3 regions of the Lentzea sp. NPDC102401 genome follow, and region 3 is predicted to be linked to each of the others. Evidence: riboswitches for the same ligand, from Rfam matches in the RefSeq annotation. Region 3 holds a riboswitch; each other region holds the start of a gene.
What was found. Region 3 has a riboswitch for S-adenosylmethionine ahead of thrC (threonine synthase). Riboswitches for the same ligand answer to the same signal wherever they lie in the genome.

Region 1 (3,270 bases), on a different contig from region 3:
CCCTTGGCGGTGAGCTGCAGCCAGACACCTACGGGAACTCCGAGAACGGTGGCGATGACGGTGGAGACGCCGACCATGTACAGCGTCTCGCCGGTTGCTTCGAGAAGGAACGAGAAAACGTCGGACCAGGGTGTTGCAGACCTCACGCAGCTACTCCCTGGGGGCCCTTCAGGGACCTCTGCACCGAGCCGCCGGCCTCGCCGATCCACTCCAGGGCGGAGTCCGAGCGCTCTCCGTTCAGGCCGAGCCGGAAGCGCGCGACCGGGGTCTCGCCCAGGCGCGTCAGACCGCCGCCGACGATGTTCAGCTCGACGCCGAACCGGTGCGCGGCCTCGGGCAGCAACGCGCCGACCGCGGCGAACCCGACGAGCACGACGTCCGCGACGCGGTCGTAGCTGCTCTCGTTGATCGGGTTCAGATCGACGGCGGGCAGCAGCGCACTGCTCGTGCGGCTCGCGACGTCGTTGACCAGGTCCAGAACCTTGCCGTGCTCGACGACGCGGCCCTGCTCCAGCACAGCGACGTCATCGCAGATCTTGCGGACCACGCCCATGTCGTGCGTGACGACGAGAACGGTCACACCCAGCTCGGCGCGCGCACGGTCGAGCACGGTCAGCACGGAACCGGTGGTCTCCGGGTCCAGAGCGCTGGTCGGCTCGTCGGCGAGCAGCACGGACGGGTTGGCGGCGAGGGCGCGCGCCACGGCGATGCGCTGGCGCTGCCCGCCGGACAGCTGGTCGGGGTAGGAGGCGGCCTTGTCGGTCAGCCCGACGAGGTCCAGCAGCTCGCCCACACGGGTGCGGCGCTGCGGTCCGGGGATGCCCGCGGACTCCAGCGGCAGGGCGATGTTGCCGGCGGCCGTGCGCTGACGGAGGAGCGAATCCCCTTGCGGCACAACGCCGATCTGGCGGCGGGCGGCACGCAGGGCCGACCCGTCGAGGCTGGTGATGTCAGTGCCGTCGACGCGGATCGCACCCGAGTCGGGACGCTCCAGCAGCGCGACGCACCGGGCGAGCGTCGACTTGCCGGCGCCACTCGGACCGACGACGCCGAGCACGGTTCCGGCCTCGACGTCGAGGGTCACGCCGTTGAGGGCACTGACGCCCTGGAAGGACTTGGTGAGGTTTTCGACAGTGATCACGTCTGCTCCACGGCTGCGCGCGACGGCACACTGTCCGTTTGAGACGGACGTGCGCGGTCGAAGTTTCTGCTCAGGTGTGTGCGCCACTCGATGACTGAGTGCGCGTCAAAGGACTCTGAAAAGGCGCCTTAGACGAGGTGGCGACGACATGCAGAAGACGAGCGACGGCACTGGTCGATGACTCGACGGCGCGTCAGCATTCGCACGGTACCCATGGTGCTCCTCCATCGGTCCTGGCGTTAGCACCTGCCCGCATCCAGCGGGTGGTTGCTGCGACGTCGTAGAGCCAGGTCTCTCAGTCGCTCCGGATGGCAAGTAGCAGTCAACCGGACGGACGTTCGGTTGCGCAAGCCAGATTCCGATTCGTTCGACAGATCACACTGTTGGCCGAAGGATCCCCGGCCTAGACCTCGGCGATCCGGATGAAGTCGATCACGCTCAGCTGCTCGCCTCGAACCTGGGGATCCACACCAGCTTCGGCGAGCAGTTCGTCAATGTTTCCCGGGTTGCCGGCCCAGCCCTTCAACGCCGCCCGCAGCGTCTTGCGGCGCTGCGCGAAAGCGGCGTCGACGATCGCGAAGAGCTTCTTCCGGTCCACTGTGGACAGCGGCTTTTCGTGACGCTGGAACCACACCAGGCCCGAGTCGACGTTGGGTGCCGGCCAGAAGACGTTCTTGCCGATGGAGCCGGCCTTCTTGGACTCCGCGTACCAGGCGAGCTTCACACTCGGGACGCCGTAGATCTTGTTGCCGGGCTTCGCCGCCATCCGGTCGGCCACCTCGGCCTGGACCATGACCAGACCCTTCTGGAGGCTCGGGAGTTCGGCCAGGAGGTGCAGCACCACGGGGACCGCGACGTTGTACGGGAGGTTCGCGACGATCGCGGTCGGTAGGACCGGCAGGTCCTCTTGGGTGACTTTCATGGCGTCTTTGAGGACGACGTGCAGCTTGCCCGCGTTGTCCGGGTCCATCTCGGCGACCGTCTGAGGCAGCCGCTGCGCCAGTGGCGGGTCGATCTCGACCGCCACGACCTGTTTGGCGGCGGGCAGCAGGGCGAGCGTCAGGGAGCCGAGGCCGGGGCCGACCTCCAGGACCACGTCGTCGTCCGTCAGCCCGGCCGCGGCGACGATCTTGCGGACCGTGTTCGGGTCGTGCACGAAGTTCTGGCCGAGCTTCTTGGTCGGGCGGATGCCCAGCTCTTCAGCCAGACGACGAACTTCGGCAGGTCCCAGCAGGCTCACCGGTGCATTCTCGCAGGCTCGCCCGTGGAGGGACGGGCTGGGACCGCGGTCGTGGGCCTGATGGGCAGCACCGAGCCGGTGCCGGTCATCGCCGCTTGACCGGCGGCCTGGGTTCACCCGCCTCGGCAACGACGAAGGCCGCCCGTGGCGAACCAGGGCGGCCTTGTCAGGGGGACGGAGAGGGTTGTGCGTGTTTACGGCAGGCCGAGCTTGGCGCGGCAGCCCGGCCACGCGCCGTACGTGCCGCCGGCGCGGTCGCGGAGCTTGGTCGCGATGGCGATCTGCTGCTCGCGCGTCGCCTGGTGCGGAAGCTGCGCGTACGCGGTGCCGCCGTTGGCCGCCCAGGTGCCCGCGTTGAACTGGAGACCGCCGTAGTACCCGTTGCCGGTGTTGATGGCCCAGTTGCCGCCCGCCTCGCACTGCGCGAGACGGTCCCAGACAGCACCGTCGGGCAGCGGCTTGGTGCCGACGGTGATCTTCTTCGGCTTCGGCTCCTTGGTGACCTTGCCGCCGATCTTCTCGCGGCTGATCTCCTTGCCGTTCTTCACCGTCACGCGGTACGTCGACGTCTGCTCGCCCGGCGCGCCGGGGTCGGTGACGGTCTGCTCGCCCGCGTTCATGTTCGGGTCGTTGGTCTTCTCGACCGGCGGCGCGACGGGCTCGTTCACGTTGATGACCGTGACGCCGGTGCGCGAGATGTAGACCTCGGCGCCGGTCGCGAGCTTCACGTCCATGCCGGACGCGACGGCGTCCTCGGGGCCGAGGCTGAGGTTCTCGGCCTTCAACAGCTCGTCGACGGTCAGTGCGGTCGTCTGGACCTCGCGGACCGGGTTCGCGCCGTCGAAGAGCTTGATGTTCTTGCGGGTCTTGACCTCGACGCTCATGCCCT
Region 2 (3,270 bases), on a different contig from region 3:
TCTTGACCCAGTTGATCGAGGCCAGGTACCCCGGTCGTCCGTGAGCGCGGTTGCCGCCGTTGGCGTTCGCGATCGACTGGAACTGGTTCAGGTGTGCTTGGACGTTCGCGACATTGATGTTCGGTGCCGCCAGAGCCGCAGGGGCGGCCGCTTGCGCTGTGGTCGCTCCGGTCACCATCAAGGCGGCCGCCAGCGCGATCAGGATCCTCATGGTTCAACTCCGTGCAGGGTTAGGGATTGAGCCACAGATCAACATGCTCCACCGCGCATGAGCCCGCTAGAGGCGATCGTCGGATTCGTCGGAATCGATGGTGATCAACCAGAATGGTCCAGGTGGGTGACGTCACGGTCGTTCTGGGCATCGGCGCGGCCGTACTGCTGATCTCCGTGATCGCGGTGCGGGTGTCGACCCGGCTCGGGCTGCCCTCACTCCTGCTGTACCTCGGCATCGGCGTGCTGCTCGGCGAGGCCGCGTTCGGCATCAAGTTCGACGACGCCGACCTCACCCAGTCCCTCGGCATCGCGGCACTCGTGCTGATCCTGACCGAGGGCGGCATCACGACCCGCTGGAACGCGGTGAGGTCCTCGCTGTGGCTGGGCGTCGCACTGTCCACAGTGGCCGTTGTGGTGAGCGTGGCGGTGACCGGGACGGCGCTGCACTTCCTGCTCGGCCTCGACTGGCGGATGGCCTTGCTGTGGGGCGCGGTGCTGTCGTCCACCGACGCGGCCGCCGTGTTCAGCGTCCTGCGCTCGTTAGGCGTGGGGCCGCGGCTCACCGGTGCGCTCGAACTGGAGTCCGGCCTCAACGACGCGCCGGTCTACATCGCCGTGGTGCTGCTGGCCTCGTCGGACGCGATCTCGTGGACCGCGCCGCTGCTGGTGATCTACGAACTGGGTGTGGGCGCGCTCATCGGTGTCGCGCTGGGGTATCTCGGCGGGGCCGGGCTCAGACGCGCGGCACTGCCCTCCACCGGTCTGTACCCGCTCGCCACGGTGGCCGTGTGCGTGATGGCCTACACGGCCGGCGACCTCGCGCACGCGTCCGGATTCCTCGCCACCTACGTCGCCGCGCTGGTCCTGGGCAACGCCCGCCTGCCGCACCGCGCCGACACCCTCTCGTTCGCAGAAGGCCTCGGCTGGCTCGCCCAGATCGGGCTCTTCGTGCTGCTGGGTCTCTACGCCTCGCCGTCGCGGCTGCTCGACGTGCTGTTCCCCGCCCTGGTCGCGGGCTTGGTGCTGACGTTCGTGGGCCGGCCGCTGTCGGTGTTCCTCGCCTCGCTGCCGTTCAAGGTGCCGTGGCGGGAACAGGTGTTCCTCTCCTGGTCGGGGCTGCGCGGCGCGGTGCCGATCGTGTTCGCGCTGATCCCGTTGATCCAGGGGGTCGAGGGCGCGCGCGAACTGGTCGACGTGGTGTTCCTGCTGGTCATCGTGCTGACGGTGGTGCAGGGCACGACGCTGCCGTTCCTCGCCCGGCGCCTCGGACTGGTGAAGATGGGGGAGGCGCAGGAGGTCCAGGTCGACTCCTCGCCGCTCGACGAGCTGGGCGCCGAACTGCTGCAGGTGCACATCCAGCGCGGGTCGAAGCTGCACGGCGTCTACATGACCGAACTGCGGCTGCCCGTGGGCGCCACGGTCAGCCTCGTGGTGCGCTCGGGAAAGAGTTTCACGCCACAACCGACGACCCGGCTGCAGACGGACGACCAGTTGCTCATCGTCACCACCGAGGAAGCGCGCGATGCCGCTGAGCGGCGCGTACGTGCCGTCGACCGCGCCGGTCGCTACGCACGGTGGAAGGGCGAGACCGGCGATTAGTCGGTCACCGACGCTTCCCAGCATCTGAATCAGGTGTCGACGAGTGCGTCGGCCTCCGCTAACGTCGTCGGCAGGTCATGAGAGCCAGCGTCAAGCCCAAGCTTGCTGGCCGGCAACCCTCCAACCGCGGTGGGGTGCCCTTGGTGAGGACCTGGTCCGGCGCGTGGGGCGCCGGTCAAGCGCGGGCCTTCGCACGACGGGGCCCCTGGCCTCGGAGGCAGCTCGATGACGCTCGCGATCACCCCTGGAACCACCACCGCCGTTCCGGCTGTCGTTGGCGCTGAACTGCGGGTTCCGCTCGTCACCGGAGAGCGCGTCACCTACGCCAACCTCGACCACGCGGCCTCGGCGCCCTGTCTGCAGGAGGTGCGCGACGCCGTCGACGAACTACTGCCCTGGTACGCCAGCGTGCACCGCGGCGCCGGGTTCGCCTCGCAGGTCTCGACCCGCGTCTACGAGCAGGCCCGCGACCGCATCCGCCGGTTCGTCGGGGCGCACTCCTCCGACACCGTCGTCTTCACCCGCAACACCACCGATTCGCTGAACCTGTTGGCGCGCAGCGTTCCCAAGAACACCGCCGTCGTCCTGTTCGACAGCGAGCACCACGCGGCCCTGCTGCCGTGGCGCGGGCCGAACGTTCAGCGAGTCCCTGCCCCGTCTTCGTCCGGCGCTGCGATCGTCGCGCTGGACCGGGCGTTGGCCGCCGCCCCGGTCGGCCCTCGGCTCGTGATCGTCACCGGGGCGTCCAACGTCACGGGGGAGCTGTGGCCCGTCGCCGAGCTCGCGAAGGTCGCCCGCCGGCACGGCGCGCGGATCGCGCTCGACGCCGCGCAGCTCGCCCCGCACCGACCGATCAACGCCCGTGAGCTGGGCGTCGACTACATCGCGTTCTCCGGCCACAAGATCTACGCGCCGTTCGGCGCGGGTGTGCTGGTCGGCCGCGCGGACTGGTTGCAGCAGGCCCAGCCGTACCTGGTCGGCGGCGGTGCCACGTCGAAGGTGACCGACCACGGCGACCGCCTGGGCGTGGCCTGGTCCGCGGTGCCCGAGCGGCACGAGGCCGGCAGCCCGAACGTCGTCGGCGTGCACGCGCTGGCCGCGGCCTGCGAGATCCTGTCGCGGCACTGGGAGCAGACCGTCGCGCACGAGCAGGAACTGCTGACGCGCCTGCAGAACGGCCTGCGCACGATCCCCGGCCTCCGCGAGCTCGCGATCCTGACCGACGCCGACAAGGTGGGCGTCGTGAGCTTCACGATCTCCGGCTTCGACGCGGGCTTCCTCGCGGCGGCGCTGTCCGCCGAGTACGGCATCGGCGTGCGCGACGGAGCGTTCTGCGCGCACGTGATCGTGGGTCGTCTGGTCAAGCAGGCCGGATCGCACGAGGAACGTGCCGTGCGCGCGTCGATCGGTCTCGGCACGACGCCCGAGCACGTGGACCGTTTGGTCGCGGCGCTGCGC
Region 3 (3,270 bases):
TCCGGGTCGAGCTGGCCCGACTCGAACAGCTTCTTCGCCGTCGCGACGGTCACGCCGCCGGCGGTCTCGGCGAAGATGCCCTCGGTGCGGGCGAGTAGCTTGATGCCCTCGACGACCTCTTCGTCGGTGACGTCGTCGATGGCGCCGTTGGTGCGGCGCACGGCGTCGAGCACGTACGGGCCGTCGGCCGGGGCGCCGATCGCCAATGAGCGGGCGATCGTGTCCGGGCGGACCGGGCGGATGACGTCGTGGCCCGCCTTGAAGGCGGCCGAGATCGGGGAGCAGCCGGTGGCCTGCGCGCCGAACACCTTGTACGGCGTGGCTTCCACCAGGTCGAGCTGGCCGAGTTCGCGGAACGCCTTGTCCACCTTGGTGAGCTGCGAGCCGGACGCGATCGGCACGACGATCTGGTCGGGCAGGCGCCAGCCGAGCTGTTCGGCGACCTCGTAGCCGAGCGTCTTCGAGCCCTCCGCGTAGTACGGGCGGACGTTGACGTTCACGAACGCCCAGTCCTCGTTCTCCGCGGCGAGTTCCTGGGCGAGGCGGTTCACGTCGTCGTAGTTGCCGTCGACGGCGATCAGGGCGCCGTCGTAGACCGCGCTCATGAGGATCTTGGCGCGCTCGAGATTGGAGGGAACGAGAACGACCGACTTCCAGCCCGCGCGGGCGGCGGCCGCGGCGACGGCGTTCGCCAGGTTGCCGGTGGACGGGCAGGCCAGCACCTTGAAGCCGAGTTCGCGGGCGGCGGCGAGCGCTACGCCGACGACGCGGTCCTTGAAGGAGTGGGTGGGGTTGCCGGTGTCGTCCTTCACCCAGATCTTGCGGACGCCCAGGGCCTTGGAGAGGTTGTGCGCCTCGACCAGGCGGGTACCGCCGGGATCGGTGTTCGGGTGCTGTTCCACAGTGGACGGAACAGGGAGAAGGCCGCGGTAGCGCCAGATCGACCTGGGGCCGGCCTCGATGTCCTCGCGCCGGATCTTCCCGAAGTCGTAGGCCACTTCCAGCGGCCCGAAACACTCGAGACAGGCGTACTCAGGAGCGAGAGGGGTTTCGTTTCCGCACTCACGGCACAGCAGCGCGCGGGCGGGGCCGAGGTCGAACTTGGTGCTCGTAGGCACAGAGACAGCAGTCATCGCGAGGTATCTCCTCATCTTTCCCGCGAAATCGAACGGGTCGGAATTGGCACCGTGATCGTCTTCTACGCGCAGTTCTGCGCACAGCGGTGACGCCGGTTGCCGGGGCTTCGTCGGGCCGTTCCCTCTGCCCCTCTGGATGAGCGGTGTTCAGTTGTGGCTACCAACGTACGGCACCTGTCCGGTGGTCAGCCACCAACGTCCACGATTCGGGACGTGGGAAGATGCGGAGCGTGAGCGCACCGGAGTCACTGCACCTCGTCATCGGCGAGGAGGAGTTGCTGGTCGAACGTGCTGTTCGGGCGGCTCTCGAGGCTGCCCGCGAGGTCGATTCGACCGCCGACCTGACCCGCGTCCAGGTGACTGATCTCACGGCTCCGGAGCTGGCCGAACTGGTGAGCCCGTCGCTGTTCGCGGAGGGTCGCGTGATCGTCCTGCAGAACGGGCAGGACATCAGCAAGGAGGTCGCCGACACGGTGCTCTCCTACGTCAAAGCGCCTGCGGACGGGGTCACGCTCGTCGTCGTGCACACGGGCGGTGGTCGCAGCAAGGCGGCCAAGGACCTGCCCGGGCAGCTGAAGAAGGCCGGTGCCGCGGTCACGGAGTGCGCCAAGGTCACCAAGTCCGCTGAGCGCGAGGCGTTCGTGCGCAACGAGGTGCGGCGGGCGGGCGGCAAGATCGACCCGGAGGCCGTCGCCACGCTCATCGACGCCGTGGGCACGAACCTGCGCGAGCTCGCCGCGGCCTCGTCGCAGCTCGTCTCCGACACCGACGGCAAGGTGACGGTCGAGGAGATCCGCCGCTACCACCAGGGCAAGGCCGAGGTGACGGGGTTCGCCGTCGCGGAGAAGGCCGTCGTCGGTGATCGGGCCGGCGCCATGGAGGCGTTGCGCTGGGCCATGCAGCTCGGCGTGCCGCACGTGCTGGTCGCGGATGCGCTGGCGGACGCGGTGCGCACGGTCGCGCGGGTGACCGCCGTGGGGCGCGCCGACCCGTTCAGCCTGGCCGGTCCGCTCGGCATGCCGCCGTGGAAGATCAAGAAGGCGCAGGCCCAGTCGCGCGGCTGGGACCAGGCGGGGCTTGCCGACGCGATGCAGGTGGTCGCGGGGCTCAACGCCGACGTGAAGGGCGTGGCGGCCGACGCCGACTACGCGCTGGAACGTGCCGTGCTTCGGATCGTGGCCGCGCACAGCCGCCGTTGATCCCAAGAGAGATCACTGCGAGCGCGGGATCCCGATCAGGTACTGGGCTCCCGTGAAGCCGGGTTCGACGCCGATCGTCCACACGAACGACTCGGTGCCGTCCAGGCCGTCGACCATCCGCCGCAGTTCCGCGCGCCCGTACATGCGCAGGAACGACACGACGCTGTCCCAGAACATCATGAACGGCAGCACCGGCACGACGTAGGTCAGCACCAGCCGCAGCACGTAGCGCGGCAGGGGATTGCGCTGGAACGGCGCTGCCAGCAGCACGGCCAGTGTGAGGAAGAACGGGAAGACCAGCACGTAGAGCCACGACCGCTTGGTGTCCACGACGACCATCGGCTGCCGGGTGTCGACGGCGTTCTGCAGCATGCGCGTGGCCAGCGCGGGCGGGAAGTGGTGGAAGGCGCCGTAGATCGTCCGCGTCCCTTCCAGCCGGCAGTCCGTGGCGTCGACCGGCGACGGCACGTGGTCCACCGAGCAGCACGGGTCCGGCAGCCGCCGCCGGTTCGCCGAGGCGACGCGTTCGAAAGCGGGCACGTTCGGCACCAGGTCCGTCAGCGTGACTTGGGTGTGGACACCCGAAGCGTGCAGCCGGCGCTGGATCAGCGGCACCGGGCCACCAGAACCGGCGCAGAGGTCGACGATCCGATGATCCGCGCCCGACCGCAGAGCCAGCGCCAACGGCCGTGCGTACTCGCGCGCGGCGTCCGTCAGCCGGTAGATGGTCGTGATGGACTCCGTGTGCAGCGTGCGCAACACAGCCGGCGTGCCGTCGAGATCGTGAAGCTCGACGAAGTCGATGCGCGGAAGCGATTCCATGGAGCTACGCCTACCGTGCCCGAGGCCACATGCGAAAGGGCTCCACCTCCGTGAGGAAGTGGAGCCCTTTGCAGAAGCTCGATGCGAGCTACGAGCGAGATCAGCCCTCGAGG

Region 1: linked by a shared signal. The riboswitch ahead of ACIRG5_RS32465 (methionine ABC transporter ATP-binding protein) and the one ahead of thrC (threonine synthase) in region 3 are both predicted to bind S-adenosylmethionine.
Region 2: linked by a shared signal. The riboswitch ahead of ACIRG5_RS16770 (aminotransferase class V-fold PLP-dependent enzyme) and the one ahead of thrC (threonine synthase) in region 3 are both predicted to bind S-adenosylmethionine.

What each region holds. Positions count from the first base shown of each region.
Region 1 is NZ_JBIWKS010000011.1:29,052-32,321, forward strand. Features, by position in the region: gene ACIRG5_RS32460 (methionine ABC transporter permease) at 1-146, opposite strand, end outside; gene ACIRG5_RS32465 (methionine ABC transporter ATP-binding protein) at 143-1,141, opposite strand; SAM riboswitch class I at 1,363-1,456, opposite strand; gene rsmA (16S rRNA (adenine(1518)-N(6)/adenine(1519)-N(6))-dimethyltransferase RsmA) at 1,545-2,375, opposite strand; gene ACIRG5_RS32475 (transglycosylase family protein) at 2,576-3,270, opposite strand, start outside.
Region 2 is NZ_JBIWKS010000004.1:359,458-362,727, reverse strand. Features, by position in the region: gene ACIRG5_RS16780 (M28 family metallopeptidase) at 1-211, opposite strand, end outside; gene ACIRG5_RS16775 (potassium/proton antiporter) at 334-1,812, shown strand; SAM riboswitch class IV at 1,886-2,000, shown strand; gene ACIRG5_RS16770 (aminotransferase class V-fold PLP-dependent enzyme) at 2,038-3,270, shown strand, end outside.
Region 3 is NZ_JBIWKS010000014.1:7,630-10,899, reverse strand. Features, by position in the region: gene thrC (threonine synthase) at 1-1,133, opposite strand, end outside; SAM riboswitch class I at 1,145-1,279, opposite strand; gene holA (DNA polymerase III subunit delta) at 1,358-2,335, shown strand; gene ACIRG5_RS37575 (hypothetical protein) at 2,348-3,157, opposite strand; gene rpsT (30S ribosomal protein S20) at 3,258-3,270, opposite strand, start outside.